Regions from separate parts of the Enterobacter vonholyi genome, predicted to be linked through region 1. Evidence: predicted binding sites of a transcription regulator. Region 1 holds the regulator's gene; the other holds the start of a gene.
The links. Region 1 encodes Fur, which represses iron uptake genes when iron is present. Its sites were predicted from a motif close to ATAATAATGAGAACNACTATCAA; they were not measured.
Positions count from the first base shown of each region.

Region 2: a site for Fur is predicted at 2,898-2,920, ahead of AB3N39_RS05285 (TonB-dependent siderophore receptor). Genes of this name have one in related genera too.

Region 1 covers NZ_CP162152.1:1,260,535-1,270,697, forward strand. The annotation lists gene nagB (glucosamine-6-phosphate deaminase) at 1-640, opposite strand, end outside; gene nagE (N-acetylglucosamine-specific PTS transporter subunit IIBC) at 969-2,990, shown strand; gene glnS (glutamine--tRNA ligase) at 3,160-4,827, shown strand; gene chiP (chitoporin) at 5,274-6,671, shown strand; gene chiQ (ChiQ/YbfN family lipoprotein) at 6,719-7,045, shown strand; gene fur (ferric iron uptake transcriptional regulator) at 7,138-7,584, opposite strand; gene fldA (flavodoxin FldA) at 7,876-8,406, opposite strand; gene ybfE (LexA regulated protein) at 8,562-8,849, opposite strand; gene ybfF (esterase) at 8,978-9,751, opposite strand; gene seqA (replication initiation negative regulator SeqA) at 9,935-10,163, shown strand, end outside.
Region 2 covers NZ_CP162152.1:1,118,012-1,128,174, reverse strand. The annotation lists gene pheP (phenylalanine transporter) at 1-544, opposite strand, end outside; gene AB3N39_RS05285 (TonB-dependent siderophore receptor) at 648-2,831, opposite strand; gene yahO (DUF1471 family periplasmic protein YahO) at 3,016-3,291, opposite strand; gene AB3N39_RS05275 (ABC transporter ATP-binding protein) at 3,441-4,472, opposite strand; gene AB3N39_RS05270 (iron ABC transporter permease) at 4,474-6,048, opposite strand; gene AB3N39_RS05265 (iron ABC transporter substrate-binding protein) at 6,073-7,089, opposite strand; gene AB3N39_RS05260 (CPBP family intramembrane glutamic endopeptidase) at 7,444-8,274, opposite strand; tRNA gene AB3N39_RS05255 (tRNA-Arg) at 8,377-8,453, opposite strand; gene AB3N39_RS05250 (EAL domain-containing protein) at 8,732-9,430, shown strand; gene AB3N39_RS05245 (response regulator transcription factor) at 9,455-10,163, shown strand, end outside.

The DNA of each region.
Region 1 (10,163 bases):
CCTGGAGCGCCTGGGCTTTCACGCTGCCCAGCACCAGAATCATCACTTCTTCAGCATCCAGCAGGGTGCCTACGCCTACGGTCAGGGCGTATTTTGGAACCTGGTTCACATCGCCGTCAAAGAAGCGGGAGTTTGCCACGCGCGTGTCATGGGTCAGCGTTTTAATACGGGTGCGGGAAGCCAGAGATGACGCCGGTTCGTTAAACGCGATGTGACCATCATTACCTACACCACCCATAAACAGGTGGATCTTACCGTAAGAACGGATTTTTTCTTCATACTGACGGCATTCTGCGTCAATATCAGGCGCGTTTCCATTCAGCAGGTTAATATTTTCAGCTGGAATATCAACGTGATCAAAGAAATTACGGTGCATAAAGCTATGGTAGCTTTCCGGGTGGTCTTTCGGTAAGCCAACGTATTCATCCATGTTGAATGTCACAACATGCTTGAAGCTAACCTGGCCTGCTTTATGCATCTCAACCAGCGCCTTGTAGGCGGTCAGCGGTGTGCCGCCTGTCGGAAGTCCAAGAACGAAAGGACGATCGGCAGTTGGTTTAAAGGCGTTGATACGGTTAACGATATGGCGAGCGGCCCATTTACCAACTTGTTCAGCAGTTGCCAGGGGAATCAGTCTCATTGTTCACCTCAAGAGTTAAAGTAGAAGAGTGGGCGGATAGCTATCGGAACCTGATACTTAAGCGTAACCTGGAAACTTTCAGGCCGGATCAATCCGTCTTGATTTTTTGAATGATAAAATAAGTTTTCACTGTTAGCCAGTGAAAGGGAGGGTTAATAACGATATTTGGTGACAAAAATCACAAAAAGTACGCGTTTAATTTGCGATACGAATTAATTTTTCACACACTCACAATGCCAGTGAAGCATCAACTGTATCTATAGTTCGTGACACAATAAAAAACAGAGCTGAGAACATGCCTTAAACGGGGTCTCATAGGGGGAAGAAAGTGAGTATTCTAGGTTATTTACAAAAGGTTGGCCGCGCACTTATGGTGCCGGTCGCCACGCTGCCTGCCGCAGCCATCCTGATGGGTGTCGGCTACTGGATCGACCCCAACGGCTGGGGTAATACCAGCGCGCTGGCGGCGTTCTTTATCAAGTCAGGTTCCGCCATTATCGACAATATGTCCGTGTTGTTCGCGATTGGTGTGGCTTACGGTATGTCCAAAGACAAAGACGGTGCCGCTGCGCTGACCGGTTTTGTCGGTTTCCTCGTCTTAACCACTCTCTGCTCACCTGCAGCAGTGGCCATGATCCAAAAAATTCCGGCGGACCAGGTTCCGGCGGCATTCGGTAAGATCAGCAACCAGTTTGTCGGTATCCTTGTGGGTATCATCTCTGCCGAACTGTATAACCGCTTCAGCAGCGTAGAGCTGCCAAAAGCGCTCTCCTTCTTTAGCGGCCGCCGTCTGGTCCCTATCCTGACCTCGTTTGTGATGATCGTTGTCGCGTTCATCATGATGTACGTCTGGCCGATGATTTTCGACGGTCTGGTGAACTTCGGTGAGCACATCCAGAAACTGGGTTCTGTCGGTGCGGGCGTGTACGCGTTCTTCAACCGTCTGCTGATCCCGGTTGGTCTGCACCACGCGCTGAACTCCGTGTTCTGGTTCGACGTTGCCGGTATTAACGATATCCCTAACTTCCTGGGTGGCGCACAGTCCATCGAAGCAGGTAAAGCGGTTGTCGGTATCACCGGTCGTTACCAGGCGGGCTTCTTCCCGATCATGATGTTTGGTCTACCGGGTGCTGCGCTGGCTATCTACCACTGCGCGCGTCCAGAGAATAAAGCGAAAGTGCTGGGTATCATGATGGCGGGCGCGTTCGCGGCCTTCTTCACCGGTATCACCGAGCCGCTGGAGTTCTCCTTCATGTTCGTGGCGCCGGTTCTGTATGTGATCCACGCCGTGCTGACCGGTATCTCCGTGTTCATCGCTGCCAGCATGCAGTGGATTGCCGGTTTCGGCTTCAGCGCCGGTCTGGTGGATATGGTGCTTTCGTCCCGTAACCCGCTGGCGACCCACTGGTGGATGCTGATCCCGCAAGGTCTGGTGTTCTTCGCGATCTACTACGTAGTGTTCCGTTTCACTATCACCAAATTTAACCTCATGACACCGGGTCGTGAACTGGCCGTGGCCGGTAGCGAAGCGGATGGTCAGGATGTGAACGTGAGCGGTGCTCAGGACCAGGACGTTTCAGGTCTGGCGCGTCAGTACATCGCCGCAGTAGGCGGTTCTGACAACCTGACCGGTATCGATGCCTGTATCACTCGTCTGCGTCTGAACGTCAAAGACTCTTCCCTGGTGAACGAAGCGCTGGCCAAACGTCTGGGCGCGTCCGGTGTTATCCGCCTGAACAAAACCAGCGTGCAGATTATCGTTGGCTTTGTGGCAGAGAAAATTGCTAATGCCATGAAAACTACCGGCCCGGTAGCCGCAGCAGAAGCTTCTGTCGCACCTGCCGCCGCGCCAGCGGCTGCAAAACCGCAGGCGGTACCCAACGCCAAAACGATAGCCGCGCTGGTTTCACCGGTAACCGGTGAAGTCGTTGCGATTGAGCAGGTGCCTGACGAAGCCTTCGCCAGCAAAGCGGTCGGTGACGGTGTGGCGGTGAAACCAACGGACAAAACCGTTGTGTCTCCGGCTGCCGGTACCATCGTGAAAATCTTCAACACCAACCATGCGTTCTGCCTCGAAACCGAAAATGGCGCGGAGATCGTTGTCCATATGGGTATCGATACCGTTGCGCTGAACGGCCAGGGCTTTACTCGTCTGGTGGAAGAGGGCGCTGAAGTGGTGGCTGGGCAACCGATTCTGGAAATGGATCTGGACTTCCTGAACGCCAACGCGCGCTCCATGATAAGTCCGGTCGTTTGCAGCAACATCGACGACTTCAGCGGCCTGGTCATTCAGGCGAAAGGTCAGGTTGTTGCGGGTCAAACACCGCTGTACGAGATTAAAGGCAAGTAATCGCTCCTGAGTAGAGTCATGCCTTAAGCGGCGGGGGAGATCCTCCGCCGCTTTTTTTTGCAGCAAATGCCCCCATTATTTTCTTCAGAGACGTTTTAAGGGTTGTCACTACGTCCGGCTTATAAGATCATATGCCGTTATACGTTGTTTACGCTTTGAGGAATCCACGATGAGTGAGGCTGAAGCCCGCCCGAGTAACTTTATTCGTCAGATCATCGATGAAGATCTGGCCAGTGGTAAGCACACCACAATTCATACCCGCTTTCCGCCGGAGCCGAACGGCTACCTGCATATCGGGCATGCGAAGTCCATCTGCCTGAACTTTGGCATTGCGCAAGACTACCAGGGACAGTGCAACCTGCGTTTCGATGACACCAACCCAGTAAAAGAAGACATCGAATACGTTGAGTCCATTAAGAACGACGTGCAATGGCTGGGCTTCAACTGGTCTGGCGATATCTGCTACTCCTCTGACTATTTTGATCAGCTGTACGCCTATGCGGTAGAGCTTATCAACAAGGGTCTGGCGTATGTCGACGAGCTGTCTGCTGACGAGATCCGTGAGTATCGCGGTACGCTGACCGCACCGGGCAAAAACAGCCCGTTCCGCGACCGCAGCGTGGAAGAGAACCTGGCGCTGTTTGAAAAAATGCGTGCCGGTGGCTTCGAAGAAGGCAAAGCGTGCCTGCGTGCCAAAATCGACATGGCGTCTCCGTTTATCGTGATGCGCGATCCGGTGCTGTACCGCATTAAGTTTGCGGAACACCACCAGACCGGCAACAAGTGGTGCATCTACCCGATGTACGACTTTACCCACTGCATCAGCGATGCGCTGGAAGGCATTACGCACTCCCTGTGTACGCTGGAGTTCCAGGACAACCGTCGTCTGTACGACTGGGTTCTGGATAACATCACCATTCCTGTGCATCCGCGCCAGTACGAGTTCTCTCGCCTGAACCTGGAATACACCGTGATGTCCAAGCGTAAGCTGAACCTGCTGGTGACCGACAAGCACGTTGAGGGCTGGGATGATCCACGTATGCCTACCATTTCTGGTCTGCGTCGTCGTGGTTACACTGCCGCCTCTATTCGTGAGTTCTGCAAACGTATCGGCGTGACCAAGCAGGACAACACCATCGAGATGGCGTCTCTTGAATCATGCATTCGCGAAGATCTCAACGAAAACGCTCCGCGCGCGATGGCGGTTATCGATCCGGTGAAACTGGTTATCGAAAACTATCCGCAGGGTGAAAGCGAGCTGGTCTCCATGCCTAACCATCCGAACAAGCCGGAAATGGGAAGCCGTGACGTGCCGTTCAGCGGCGAGATCTGGATTGACCGCGCTGACTTCCGCGAAGAAGCCAACAAGCAGTACAAGCGTCTGGTGCTGGGTAAAGAAGTGCGTCTGCGTAATGCCTACGTCATCAAAGCCGAGCGCGTTGAGAAAGATGCAGAAGGGAATATCACCACCATCTTCTGTTCTTATGATGCTGAAACGTTGAGCAAAGATCCTGCGGATGGCCGCAAGGTGAAAGGCGTTATCCACTGGGTGAGCGCATCCCACGCGCTGCCGGTAGAAATTCGTCTGTACGATCGTCTGTTCAGCGTGCCTAACCCTGGTGCTGCGGAAGACTTCCTGGCGACCATCAACCCGGAATCTTTGGTGATTAAGCAGGGTTATGCGGAGCCTTCTCTGAAAAACGCTGAAGCAGGCAAAGCGTTCCAGTTCGAACGTGAAGGTTACTTCTGCCTGGACAGCCGTCACAGCACGGCAGAAAAACCGGTATTTAACCGTACCGTAGGTCTGCGTGATACCTGGACGAAGATCGGCGAATAATATTGCTGGTCTGGTCAATGAGAGACAAACGCCGCACTATGCGGCGTTTTTTTATTTAACGATCAGGGTATTAAGCCAGGGCCTAAAAAGGTGTGATAAAAATATCAGGTCAATGAGGTGCTACTTATTTTTCAAAAAAAAGTTTGTGTCATTAGGAAAAACAAAAAGGTTATAAGAAAGGGAAGATGTTTCTCGTCTAGCCACTGAAATAATTGAAAATTCCCCGCCATTCCTCGCCTCCCTGCAAATGTTACAAAGCACTACTGATTATGTGCACTTCGTCATAATCCTGACTTTTGTCCGCTAAAAAGCATTGATAATTCGCGTCGCGAAAAATAACCTAACGACGGTAGTTAATTCGAGGGTATTTAAAACTACCCCTGACCATTTGGTCTTTTTTATTTACGCCGTTTCAGGCGTTTTAATTCGTCAAAGAGGAATAATCTATGCGTACGTTCAGTGGCAAACGTAGTGCGCTGGCGCTGGCTATTGCCGGTGTGACAGCAATGTCGGGCCTGGTAGTGACACCAGAGGCGAAAGCGGCGGGCTTCATCGACGATTCTACCCTCACGGGCGGTATCTATTACTGGCAGCGTGAACGTGACCGTAAAGACGTCACCGAAGACAAATACAAAACCAACCTTTCTCATTCCACCTGGAACGCCAACCTGGACTTCCAGTCAGGCTATGCCGCGGATATGTTCGGTCTGGATATTGCTGCGTTTACCGCGATTGAAATGGCGGAAAACGGCGACAGCGCCCACCCGAACGAAATTGCCTTCTCCTCCAGCAATAAAGCGTATAAAGAAGACTGGTCCGGGGATAAGAGCGGCATCAGCCTGTACAAAGCCGCTGCAAAATTTAAATACGGTCCGGTATGGGCGCGCGGTGGTTATATTCAGCCAACTGGCCAGACCCTGTTAGCACCGCACTGGAGTTTTATGCCGGGTACCTATCAGGGTGCGGAAGCCGGGGCGAACTTTGACTACGGTGATGCGGGTGCGTTGAGCTTCTCCTATATGTGGACCAACGAGTACAAAGCACCCTGGCACATCGAGATGGACAAGTTCTACCAGAACGATAAGAAAACCAAAGTCGATTATCTCCACTCGCTGGGGGCGAAATACGACTTCAAAAACGATCTGGTTCTCGAAGCAGCATTTGGCCAGGCGCAAGGGTATATCGATCAGTACTTTGCCAAGGCCAGCTATAAGTTTGATGTCGCGGGTAGCCCGCTGAGTACCAGCTATCAGTTCTACGGTACGCGCGACAAAGTCAGCAACGGTGGCGTCAATGACATTTATGATGGCACCGCGTGGCTGCAGGCGCTAACCTTCGGCTATAAGGTCGGTCAGGTTGATTTACGTCTGGAAGGAACATGGGTGAAGGCGGAAGGGCAGCAGGGCTACTTCCTGCAGCGTATGACCCCGACCTATGCCTCATCCAACGGTCGTCTTGATATCTGGTGGGATAACCGCTCAGACTTCAACGCCGACGGCGAGAAAGCGGTCTTCTTCGGCGCAATGTACGACCTGAAAAACTGGAACCTGCCTGGCTGGGCGGTGGGCGCTTCTTACGCTTACGCCTGGGATGCAAAACCTGCCGATATGGCAACTCCGGACGCATACTACGATCCCAACTATCGCCTGAAAGAGTCTTCTTACAGCCTCGATGCTATCTATACCCTGCAGGATGGCCGCGCGAAAGGCACAATGTTCAAACTGCACTTCACTCAATATGACAACCACTCCGATATCCCGAGCTACGCGGGCGGTTACGGCAACATCTTCCAGGATGAACGTGACGTGAAATTCATGGTTATCGCACCGTTCACTATCTTCTGATGAATCTTCCGGCGGGTTAGATCCCGCCGGACCGGAGACTGCATATGATGAAAAAAATCGTAATCGTCGCGTTACTGGCATCAGGGCTGGTGGCGTGTGCTCAGAGTGAGGCACCGAAAGAAGATTCCCGGCTGAAGGAGGCCTATAGCGCCTGTATTAATACAGCAGAAGGATCGCCGGAGAAAATTGACGCCTGTCAGAGCGTGCTGAACGTGCTGAAGAAAGAGAAAGCGCATGAGCAGTTTGCGACGCGGGAGAATGTCCGCGTGATGGATTACCAGGCCTGTATCCAGGCGCGTAAAACCGGTAACGATCAGGAAGTGACCAAGCGTTGCGATAAGATCTGGAACGAGATACGCAACAATAATAAATAAGTTGCTTTACGCCCGGTGGCGCTGCGCTTACCGGGCTTTTTTCTGGCAAAAAAAAGCCAACCTTTCGGCTGGCTCAGAGTATGAACACTTGATTATTTTGCGTCGTGCGCGTGGTCATCTTCGCGGCAGTCGCCTTCAGCGCAGTGACCGTAAAGATACAGGCTGTGGTTGGTCAGGCGGATACCGTGACGCGCGGCGATTTCACGCTGGCGCGCTTCGATGGAATCATCGCTGAATTCAATGACCTTGCCGCAGTCGAGGCAGATCAAATGATCGTGGTGCTGCTGCTGGGTCAGTTCGAAAACAGATTTACCGCCTTCGAAATTATGACGGGTGACAATGCCCGCGTCATCAAACTGGTTCAGCACGCGATAGACGGTAGCCAGCCCAATCTCTTCACCCATGTCGATAAGACGTTTATAAAGGTCTTCCGCACTGACATGGTGATTGTCTGGACCCTGAAGCACTTCGAGGATTTTTAACCGAGGAAGCGTAACTTTCAGGCCAGCCTTCTTTAATGCGGTATTGTTGTCAGTCATGCGGAATCTGTCCTGTTGCTAAACGATTCACTTCTGTAGGAAGTGACAGAAAATGCACCTGGGATAATGCGTCTCATTATAGAACTGCCATGGCTAAATGAAAACTGCAAGTCTCAGGCAAAATATGCTTATAAAAATGGGGTATCACCAACAAACTTGCTCGATGGAAAACCACATTTTATCAGGGAGACATTGTACAGGTCTGGGCGAAAAAGTTAAAAGATTGTAGCAATTAATTTAATCGGTTTGACCTGGTGCACGGGCGCAACCGCCGTTGCGCCGCGAGAAAAATCAGGCGTTAAGAATATCGTCCAGGTGCAGCTCTTCACGGATCTGCTTAACCCATTTCTCAACGCGCTCTGCGGTCAGTTCTGGCTGACGGTCTTCGTCGATGGCCAGACCCACGAAATGATCGTCATCGGCCAGGCCTTTAGACGCTTCGAAGTGGTAACCAGCGGTCGGCCAGTGGCCTACGATAACCGCGCCATTCGGCTCAATGATGTCGCGGATGGTACCCAGCGCGTCACAGAAATACTCAGCGTAGTCTTCCTGGTCACCGCAGCCAAACAGGGCAACTAGCTTACCGTTGAAGTCCACTTCTTCCAGCGTCGGGAAGAAATCATCCCAGTCGCACTGGGCTTCACCGTAGTACCAGGTTGGGATACCCAGCAGCAGAATATCATAGCCTTCCAGATCTTCTTTGCTGCTCTTGGCAATGTCATGCACATCAGCAACGTCTTTACCGAGCTGTTTTTGAATGTTTTTTGCGATATTTTCGGTATTGCCGGTATCACTGCCAAAGAAAATGCCGATGATTGCCATGAGTAAAATAACCTCTTGAAACTTAATAGTATGGTGGCGCAATTCGGCCACGGATAAGGGCAATAATAGCAGAACTGGCAACCCTGCGGAAACAGCTATCGCGCAGGACTGCACTCTGTGCTACATGAAAAGGGTAATAAAGGGGATTTTCAGACTTATGCCTGGCTGCGCAACGTCTCAAGCTGGGCGATTAACATCTCTTCAATGAGCTCGCTGCGGCTGATATTTCGCGCGTCAGCCAGCTCGTTCAGCGCATCGACGGCGTCGGCGTTAAGCTTCAGTTCGACACGCTTAAGCCCGCGATTTTTATCGCGTTTAAGCTGATTGCGTTTATTGATACGCAGCTGTTCATCGCGCGAAAGCGGATTCGTCTTCGGTCGTCCCGGGCGACGCTCATTCGCGAACAGATCTAGTGTCGTACGGTCCGTTTGTTCTTTGGCCATGATTCTGAGACTTCGGGGGAAACACGCCGCCCTGCTAATGCCCGGGCGATAAGCGCGCCATCATACATCACCAAAAACGGCACGCCAACGACTGGAAGCCCGCAGCCTTCCAGTCGCTTTCTTTTTAATCAATTTGTCGTATCAGCGAGATAGCGGCGAATGGCGCGCAGCACGGCATCGGGTTTTTCTGCGTGCACCCAGTGTCCGGCACCGGCAATCACGTGGGCGCGAGCCTGCGGGAATTGGGCCAGCAGCGTGTCGCGGTACGCGTCGGTAACGTAAGGAGAGTTACCGCCGCGAATAAAGAGGGTAGGGTGCGGCCAGGCGGGGACGGTTTCCCAGCCCACGATGTTGTTGTACTGGTTCCAGAGCACCGGCACGTTAAAACGCCATTGGCCGTCAACAAACGACTTCAGCAGGAACTGGACTACGCCTTCTTCATCAAGATGCTCACGCATGACGGCAGCCGCCTGTTGGCGAGTCGCGACGCCCGCTTCGGTGACCGCATTGATGGCGGCAAAAATTTCGTCGTGGCGGCGGACGTCGTAATCCACGGGCGCAACATCAATTACAATCAGGCCGTTAATACGCTCCGGGGCCAGTGCCGTCAGGGCCATCACTGCTTTGCCACCCATTGAATGCCCGATGAGGGTCACCTTTTGCAGGTCGTTGGCATCCAGCGTATCCAGCAGATCCTGCGCCATTGCCGCGTAGGTCATCTCGTCGGAACGGCCGGAAAGACCGTGATTGCGCATATCGACCTGTAAAATATCGTGGTCAGTAACCAGATCGCGCGCCAGCACGCCCAGGTTATCCAGGCTGCCAAAAAGCCCGTGAACCAGTACGATGGGAGAATTATTGTTCGGCGATTGTGCAGTTTGCGCTCGGGTATTCAATTTCATGGCAAAGTTCTTTTTTTACGTATGTCAGGTTAGGGTATCATGTTGACCATTCTGCCGCCCGGCTGCAAGGTTCCAGTTTAATCTGACTTTTGCCGCCAACCTGGTTTGACGCTATCCGCTGTTGGGATTTGACCTTATAATCCCAATGACTTGTATTCAGATAAGATATCGCACTGGATTAAGATGAAAACAATCGAAGTTGATGACGAACTCTATCAGTATATTGCCAGCCAGACGCGGCATATCGGGGAGAGCGCGTCCGACATTTTACGGCGCATGCTTAAAATTTCCGCCGCTTCACAGCCTGCTACCCCAGTCACCAAAGATGTCGTGTCTCAGCCAAGCGTTGTTGCACAAGCAAAACCTGCCGTGACGCCGGCAAAAGATAAAGTGCGCGCGATGCGCGAGCTGC
Region 2 (10,163 bases), 140 kb from region 1:
AGCCGATCATGCCGATAATCGCCAGCACCTTGATCAGCGCAAACCAGAATTCGGTTTCGCCATACAGGCGGACGTTGACGAGGTTAACGGCGTTAATAATGATGAAGAAGGCCGCCGCCCAGACCCACGTCGGGACATCCGGCAGCCAGTACTGCATATAGATGCCTGCGGCGGTTAACTCCGCCATCCCCACCAGCACGAACATTACCCAGTAGTTCCAGCCGGACAGGAAGCCGGCAAACGGGCCCCAGTATTTATAAGCAAAGTGCGCGAAGGAGCCTGAAACCGGCTCTTCAACGACCATCTCGCCAAGCTGGCGCATGATCAGGAAGGCAATAATCCCGGCGATACCATAACCCAGCAGAACCGCCGGGCCAGCCATCTGAATAGCGGGGCCTATGCCGAGAAACAGCCCGGTACCGATTGCGCCGCCAAGGGCAATTAACTGAATATGTCGATTTTGCAACCCACGTTGCAGCGTCGGATTCTGATCCGACGAGGCTTCGGCGCTACCATGGCCTGAAGCGGATGACGCGTCTTTCACGTCCTACCCCTGTCTCTTTTTTAGAAGGGGCACGTTTTAACACTTCATGCTGGAGGTAGCAAGGGATTGGGGCATCCCTGCCCCGGATAACGAGATGGAACGCTTAGAATTCGTAGCCAACCGAGACCTTAAAGGTGCGCGGTTCGCCCTGCGTAATATAGGTACCGGAATCGTCCACGCTGGCCCAGTAGTTTTCATTGGTCACGTTGTCGATGCCCGCGCGCACGGTCATCTGGTTTGCATTGTGGTTCACCGCGAAGCGATAGCGCATCCCCAGATCCAGCGTGGTGTAGCTGTCCAGCTTTTTGGTGTTTGCAAGGTCAGCATATTGCGCGCCGGAGTGATTCACGCGGGCGGTGGCAGTCAGGCCGTCAATCGGCTTAATGTCGTACTCTGCGCCCAGCACGGCGTAAAAGTTCGGAATACCGATCGCATCGTTACCCTGATTTACGCCGTTTTTGGTTTTGGTTAGCTCAGCCTGCAGCCAGGTAGCGCTGGCGTTCAGACGCATCCCCAGCATTGGCTCGCCGAAGACGTTCAGCTCCACGCCACGGTTACGCTGTTCAGCGTCAAGGCCGTAGTGACCGCTGTCGTCGAGGATCGCCGACGGCATTTTGATTTCGAACAGCGCAAGCGAGCCGCCTACGCGGCCAAAGTCCGCCTTCACGCCCACTTCATTCTGCTTAGAGTGAACGATACCGGTGCTCTGGCCGTAGTTGGTGGCGGTATTAGGCGCGGTTTTGCCCGGCTGCAGCGCTTCGGTATGGTTGGCATAGAGGGAAAGCGTCTCCCACGGCTTGTAGACCACGCCGTAGGTTGGCATCCAGCGGCTGCCGTCGAAGCCATCCGCCGCGTTTTCCGCACCGGTAATTTTGTTATACCCGCGAATGACCACCTTCTGGTGGCGGGCGCCTGCGGTGAACAGCAGTTTGTCATCCAGTACGCCCAGCGTATCGCTCAGCAGCCAGCCCTGTGTGCGCGTGCGTCCGCTGGTCAGCGGGTCGCTGTACTTTCCGCCGGAGCCGTTGAAGTTGCTGCTGTCCGGCATATCGACGCCGGTATTGTGGTAGATGTTGGTGGTCGGGTTATCCTTCGCAGCCGACATTTTCCACGCGATTTTTTCGTTTTTGGTCATCGCCGAATAGCCGACATTGACCTTGTGCGAGATAAAACCGGTATCAAAGTTACCGCGAATGCCCGCCATGCCGCTGACGGAATCGCTGATACGGTTGGTATCAAGGCGGCTGGCCGTTGCCTTACCGCTTTTATCGACCAGCTTCGGCGCGCTGTAGATCCCTTCCTCGTGCGCGTGCTGCGCGCCCAGGCCGGTGTAGGCGGTCCAGCCGTCGGTGATGTCGTACTCGCTGCGCCACATCCCGAACTCGTTTTCGATGTCGCTGTAGGCCCACTTCTGAGAGAAGTTGCGATCGTTTTTCGGCGGCTCGGGTACGAAATCCACCGCGGAGATATTGACGCTGATCGGGCTGCCGTGGAAGGTTTTCTTCTGATAGCCGAGATCCAGCGAGGTGCGGAAGCGGTCACCGCTGTAATCCAGGCCGGTAGAGAGCAGCGTGGTGCGGCGGCGGTCATTCGGTATGCCGGTTTCCCCTTCGCGATGGACCAGGTTCACCCGCGCGCCAAACTGGTCGCTGTCGCCGTAGCGACGGCCCGCATCCAGCGTGGTGCCAATCTGGGAATCAGAGGTATAGTCGATGCCCACTTTCGCCTGCGGGAGTTCGCCCGCGTGTTTGGGCTCAAGGTTGATCATCCCGCCCACGCCGGAGCTCGCCGCGCCGTTCATCAGCGAGTTGGCCCCTTTGAAGATCTCGATGCGATCGACCATCTGGGTATCTACTACCTGCCGCGGCAGCACGCCGGACAGACCGCCAAAGGTCATGTCGTCACCGTCAAACTTCAGGCCGCGGATGCGGTAGGTTTCCGCGCTGTTGCCATACCCCTGAACGAACTGCACGCCCGCGTCGTTAGCGACCACGTCAGCAATGGTTTTCGCCTGCTGATCTTCCACCAGCTTTGAGGTGTAGCTGATGATGTTGAACGGCACGTCCATGGCGTTCTGCTGGCCCAGCATTCCCATGCGTCCGCCGTTCGCCACCTGTCCGTCAAGGAAGGCCGGTACCAGCTGGTCGCCACCGGGTTTGAACTCGCTGGCAGGCTTAGCCTGCACGATGAGGGTATCTTCTTTTTGATCGTCAGCCGCGAAGGCGGAATGTGTTATTGCGCCAACGGCGAGCGCCAGCAGCGTTTTGTGTATGTTGGTGTTGTTCATCGTTAACTCATTTGAAAGTGCGCGCAAAAATGACCCGTTGTCGGGCCTTAGAATGTGTTTGCTGAAATGCAAATGAGAACTATACGCATTATAAATGCATTAGCAAGTGTAACCGCGTTCATGAGGAGGTATGGCGAGAAAAGAGGGTGAACAACCACCCCGTTTCGGGGTGGCTGCAATGACGTTATTTTTTCTTGTAGATATTGGCCGTACCGTGAATTTTATTGTTGGTGTTCCCTGAAGTGAGCACCAGGACATCCGCGCCTTTCTTATCGGCTTTCTCAATCAGTTCTTTTTTTGCATCATCCACCGATACTTCATTCGAGGTGTTTACCGTACCGATTTTTTTATATTGAGATGCAACTTTTTTGAACTCGCTTTTAGTGAGTAGCTGTGCAGCAAAAGCATTGGTTGTAAACAGTAACGCCGTTCCCAACAAAATAGCAGTCGTCTTTTTCATAACCTTTTTCCTTGAGATTAATCAGCAACTACGAAAAACCTCACGCATTGCGGTGAGGTTTTATGAGCATGGTAGAGAATCTCAGAGAATGCCATACCTTCGGGAAAAATCTTTTATAACAACCCGTTGCATGAAATTACTAACGAATATTAAGAATATTCGAATACACGTGCGGTGCCAGCAATATCAATGCGTACCGTCGTGCCAGGGTTCCATCCTGGCTGGCTGACGGTCTTCAGGGTCACGGGCTCGTGCTGCCCGGCGAGCCCAAGGGTGAGCGTCGACAGCTGGCCGGTGAAGTCCACATCAAGAATCGAGATTGGGCTTTCATGGGAGGCACATGCCGTCACGCTCAGCTGTTCCGGGCGCAGCATCACTCTGCCCTGCCCTGTAGCCTGCGCGTTGTCCGTGGGCACCTCACCCAGGGCGCACAGGGCGTAGCCCGCGGTGAGCTGCGCAGGCAGGATCAGCGCACCGCCAAGAAACAGCGCCGTCTCTTCGTCAACCGGACGGGTGTAGACGTCATAAGGCGTCCCGACCTGCGTGAAGCGCCCGGAGCGCATGACCGCGACCTGCGTGGCAAAGGACAACGCTTCGTTCTGATCGTGGGTGACCAGAATCGAGGCCACGCCCGCTTCGGCCAGCAGATCGGCCGTGGCTTTACGGGTCATGGCGCGCAGGCCGGTGTCCAGCGCCGAGAAAGGTTCATCCAGCAGCATCAGTGAAGGACGCTTGGCCAGCGCACGGGCAAGCGCCACGCGCTGCTGCTGTCCGCCGGAAATCTCATGGGGCCAGTGCGTTGCGAGCTGCCTGTCCAGAGAGACCATCTCCATCAGCGCCTCAACGCGCTGGCGCTTCTCGTGGCGGGTACCGTCCAGCCCCCAGGCAATGTTGTCTGCCACATTGAGGTGAGGGAAAAGCGCCCCTTCCTGAGGTACAAAACCGATCCGGCGCAGGTGGGCGGGAACAAAGTTGTTTTCATCAAACAGCGTTCTCCCCTGCATGACAATGCGCCCCGTGTCGGGCGTTTCAAAGCCGGCAAGAATACGCAGCAGCGTGGTTTTACCCGACCCGGACGGCCCGACAATCGCCGTCCTGCTCCCCGGCGCAACGCTCAGGTTTAAGCTGTCGAGCACCTGCACATCAGAAAACGATTTAGAAATGGCGGTTAATTCAAGCATGTCATAGCCCTGCAATTTTCTTCGACTGCATATAGAGAATGGCGGTCAGCGGGAGTGAAATCAGGATCATCAGCATCGCGTAAGGGGCGGCGGCAACATAGTCAATTTCACTGGTTAGCGCCCAGAATCCGGTGGAGAGCGTGCGCGTGCCCAGCGGAGAGAGCAGCAGCGTGGCGGTCAACTCGTTGCTGACGCCGAGGAAAACCAGCGCGGCCCCCGCTGCCGCACCCGGCGCGGCCAGCCGCATCGTGACGCTCCAGAGCGCCTTCGCGGGCGTGCTGCCCAGGCTGCGCGCCACGTTTTCCAGCTCAACCGGCGCCTGAGCAATCCCCGCCCGCAGGTTGATGAGCGCACGGGGCATAAACATCAGCAGGTAGGCCAGGAACAGGGTAATTTCCGTCTGGTAAATGGGACGGGCGTAATGAATAGTGACGGTGACCAGCGCCAGCGCCGTGACTATGCCCGGCAGCGAACTGGTGATATAGATGCACCCTTCCAGCATCCGGAAGATGCGGTGTGGATAGCGGATACCGAGCCACGCGATGGGGATCACGCACACGGTCGTGAGAAGTGCGCCGCCCACGCCGAGCATCAGCGTCTGGCGCAGGGAGTGCCAGAGATCGGCACTCATCCAGTTTTGCGCGCCGCCGAGCCAAACCCAGCGACATAGAACAATTAACGGCACGCCCAGCGCCAGCACGATCAGCACGATGAAAAACAGCTGACCCAGCGCGGCCGCCGCAGGCTTCAGCGGCCAGCGTTTCTGCTCGCGCGCGGCCCCGGCGCCAATTCGCGCGTAGCGGGCTTTTCCACGCGTCACGCCTTCCAGCATTAATATAGCCAGGCAGCACAAGGCCAGCACGCCCGCCAGCATGTTTGCCGCCGGGCCGCTGAAGGTAGACTGAAACTGGTCATAAATGGCCGTGGTGAAGGTATCAAAGCGGATCATCACGTACAGGCCATATTCCGCCAGCAGGTGCAGCGCCACCAGCAGCGCGCCGCCGCAGATAGCCAGCTTGAGCTGGGGCAGCACCACACGGAAAAAGACCTTCCACGGCGGCGTGCCGAGCGACGCGGCGACATCTTCAAGCGTCGGATCAAGGCGACGCAGCACCGCCGCAACCGGCATATAGATAAACGGATAGTACGCAAGAACCGAGAGGAACACGCCCGCGGAAAGCCCATGCATGGACGGGACAACGCTCACCCAGGCATAGCTTTGCACAAACGCCGGAATGGCCAGCGGAGCGACCGCCAGCGCGGACCAGATGCCCCGTCCGGCAAGCTGCGTGCGCTCTGTGAGCCAGGCTATCACCACGCCCGTCACGATACACAGCGGAACCGCCAGGGCCGTCAGCCACAGCGTGTTGCCGAGCAGCTCAGCCACACGCGGGCGAAACACCAGCGCCTTAATGGTTTCCCAGCCGGTCTCAATGCCAATGGCAATGATAAAACCCAAAGGCAGAAGCGCCATTAATGAAAACAACACAGCTAACGCAACCATCGGCAGTGCAGGACGCCTGCGGACAGGCTCCTGCACTCTGTTTTTTCCGATGTCGAGACTCAGACCAGACATAAGACGTTCACTTCACTCTCAGGATCACAGCAGACCGGCTTGCGTCATCAGCTCGATAACTTTTTTACTGTTGAGCGTTGAAGGTTCAACTTTCGGTGCATCAAGATCTTTCAGCGGAACCAGTTTCGGGTTGGAGGCCGCGTTCACGCCCACTGCATACTCAAAGGCGTTGTTGGTACGCAGACTTTCCTGACCTTCTTTGCCGGTAATGTACTTGATGAAGGCCTGCGCCTGCGCTTTGTGTTTGCTGGACGCCAGCACGCCACCGCCGGAAAGGCTTACGAACGCGCCCGGATCCTGGTGTTTGAAGTAGTAGAGCTGAGTGTTTTTGCTGTTTTCACCGGTTTTGGACTGGTCGACAAAGCGGTAGTAGTGATAAATCACGCCGCCATCAATCTGGCCGGCATTGACTGCCTTCATCACGGTGCTGTTGCCTTTATAGGCAACGAAATTGGCTTTCATCGCTTTAAGCCATTCCAGGGTGGCCTTCTCGCCCTTCAGGGCCAGCATCGCGCTCACGATGGCCTGGAAATCCGCGCCTGAAGGAGATGCCGCCCAGCGGCCTTTCCACTCGGGTTTCGCCAGATCCATCAGCGACTTAGGCAGCTGCTGTTCGCTGAGTTTTGCCGGGTTATACACAAATACCGTGCTGCGGGCGGCAATGCCGATCCAGCGGCCGTGCGCAGGACGATATTCCGCCGGTACCTGCTTCAGGGTGTCTGGATCCAGCGGCGCAAACAGGTTTGCATTATCCACCAGCACCATGGACGGCGAGTTCTCCGTCAGGAATACGTCTGCCGGCGACGCGCTGCCCTCCTGCACCAGCTGGTTACCCAGCTCGCTGTCATCACCATTACGTAGAGTGACTTTAATACCGGTTTCTTTAGTAAAACCGTCAACCCACGACTTCACCAGGTTTTCGTGCTGCGCGTTATAAACAACGATACCTTCGTTGTTATCGGCGGCAACCGCTTGTGCGGAAAGGAAAAGGGAGGAAGACAACAAGGCAAGCGAGAAGCAGGACAGCAGGCGAGAATTCATGAACATATCCTTAATAGACCAACGGGAGTAACCACTCATAGCTTTGTGGGACAGGATTAAAGCATACAACAACGCTAATGATAATTAGTATCAATCGAGTTTAGTCGTAAAAGTGTAAAATTTCTTTTTAGCAGATTTTAGAATGATAAAAATCCAAATTTTAATGAGAGATAATTATTAGATTAAGAAAACCTTAAGCCTGCCTATAATAAATTAATTAGCCTTCTATTTATTATGACGCGAAGGTAAATCTGTTATTCATGCGCCCGGCAGATATAAAAGCCCCGATATTGCGGGGCTTTGTATGCTTATCCGGAGGTAGCTAAATTTATAAGGCTACTCATTTAAAAAGCATCACATAACCGCATGAGGGGCATACGCAGGATAGGTGAAGAACAATAAATGCACGCCGTTCAGCCCAAAATGGAATAACGTTGCAACCCAGAGCCTGCCGCTCCACATCCACGCCAGGCCGTAAATAATGCCGGAGAGGCTGGCAAAAATAATCAGCAGTAAACCGCCGCTATAATGCATCAGCCCAAAGATGACTGAGGCAATCAACAGCGCTACAACAGGATGAACGATCCGGGACAAGCGCTGCTGAAGGTAGCCTCTGAACAGAGCTTCCTCGGCCAAAGAGACGAAGAAAATATTCGCAAGGGCAAATTGCGCGAACCATTCTGGCGCATGTGGCTCAATTCTCAGCCCGCCCAACGCCACAGCCAGAAGTAACAGCGCGGGTACCGCAAGTACCAATATTCCCCAGCCGAGCTTGCCAATTTTATAGAGGGGTTTTGCTACGAATAGCGTTGGCATGCACGTAATTAAAAAGAACGGCACCACCGCCTTGTCCATATTAAAGTACATACTGAACGGTATGCTTTGCGGACCAACGACGACAGCATCCAGCACTTTGGGATTATGGAAGCCCGGGAGCACATGCATAACCAGGGCAACGGCGATGACCACGCACAGGCCTTCGACCAGATATGTGTATTTATTATTTTTATTACGTAGCCATTCAACAACAGACCAGCCAACAACGATTGATGCAATAACCAGCAGCGCCGGGGCGTCAAGAATACTCTGTTTCCAGCCGAGAAATGCCGTTAATCCCAGCATCAGGTAAGCCAGGCTTTTATTAAGAGAGAGTGCGGCAAGCGAAGTTGCGAGTAGATACCACATAAATGTCCTTCATGACCGGTAAGTTTTAGGGGTGATGTCCCAAATATGTCCCACAATGGAAATCAGGAGGATGTGAAGGAGGCGTAACTTTATGAAATTAAATGGCACGCCCTGTAGGATTCGAACCTACGACCTACGGCTTAGAAGGCCGTTGCTCTATCCAACTGAGCTAAGGGCGCACTGAGAAGTGTGTACTTCGCGGTGGTGAAACGCGAAGAATTATACGGTCAATGGCAGGTGAGTCAATGCCTTTTCCGTTTTCAGAGTCAATTACCGCTAGCCGATTGTAAATACGGCTATTTTCTCAACATTTTGTCCTGTTTCACCGTAAAATTTAGCGCTGCGAAAAGGCTTAGTTGCATTTAAGTAACGCCTGCTGTTTTCCCGAACGTCAGCTCGTCACACTAGAGTCAGGTATCCCGGCCGCCTGGAGGCTGACAGACAACAGGACAATGGAGTGACAGCGCAAAACCTGATCGATACGCCCCCCCGGTTACAGTACATATCTCAGGACATCGTCGGCATTAAGCTTGAGCCCATCGTCGCCCTTACCTCCTTACGTCAGGTTGGCGTCGAGGTCCTTAGCGTTCTGGCCGACACGCGGCACAGTGAGGACTTTTTTTGCGATCGGTCCGCAGACTGGTCGATAACGCTGCTTGAAGCGCAGCTTGCCGCGTTAAAAAATACGCCGCACGGTCATAACCTTTTTATTAATCTGCCGATAACCGTTCTGACAGAGCCCACGTCTTTTCAGCGACTTATAAGATTATCCTGCATGCCGCTCAATATTGAGTTTGTCGACCCCGCGTCCATTTTGGCGCTTTCCGTCGCACAGAAGCAGTTCGTGGTTCAGAATCTCCATCAGTTGAGCAGACGAGGGCACGCAATCTGGCTGGACGACATCGATGACGTCTTAGTGCAGTCGTTTTTATCCTTTCGACTCCCGTTAAACGGCATCAAAATAGATAAGGAAGCATTCTGGCGTTTACGCGACACCCCTGAGTTGAGGCAACTGGTTTCCCTTTGCTTTCAGCTTGCCGGGAAAGTGCTTATTGAAGGTATTGAGACTGAACGCGATCGTACCTGTGCACTGCAGGCAGGCGCAGATCTCGGCCAGGGGTATTACTGGCCGTCCTGGACATGGCCGGAGGATTAGAAAGCCATTTCCAGGAGGGAGACCATGCGAATGACAGTGCGCCGTTACCGGCGGCGGCGTACAGGAAGTGATGCACTGGGATTTACGCGCTCACCTTTTGCTCCCCCCTTTTTCGACCGGCTCGAATTCTTGAGCCAGTCCATCAGCCAGCCCCGCAAAACAGACGCCCCTTTTATCCTTCTGGTGACTGAGGATCACTACCTGCGCACCGGTTTTCTCAACGGGCAATTTCCCCTGAGCAGCTGCTGCGACTACGCCACGCTGGACGATGCCCTCATCGCTCAGACGCAGTGGCCCTCAGCCCGTCTGGTCGTGGATATTGAAAGCCGGTCCACGGGGCTTCTGGAGAAACTGGATCAGTTGAGACGGCATAGTCTGTTTCCTCCGTTCCTGACGCCCTGGCTGTTGGTCAGGGCCGATAATTACGACACCCGCCTCTTCTGCAAAGCGGCAGGTCCCTTTCATGTTCTCGAACGCCAGCTGAATGCCGCTGCGCTCCAGCAGAGCCTGCTGGATACCCTCCCTCCGCAGGGTACGGAGAAAGACTGGTTTTCGCGCAACGAATGGCCCATCCTGCAGGAGCTTTCCCGGGGCAAGACATTACGTCAGATTGCCCTTATGCAGAATCGTCCCTATAGCCGTATTATCTATCGTCTCAGCTGCATCCTGGTGAAGCTCGGGCTGAGCCATCGTCAGGAATTACTGCATCTTCTTAATAACCTCTCAGACTGCA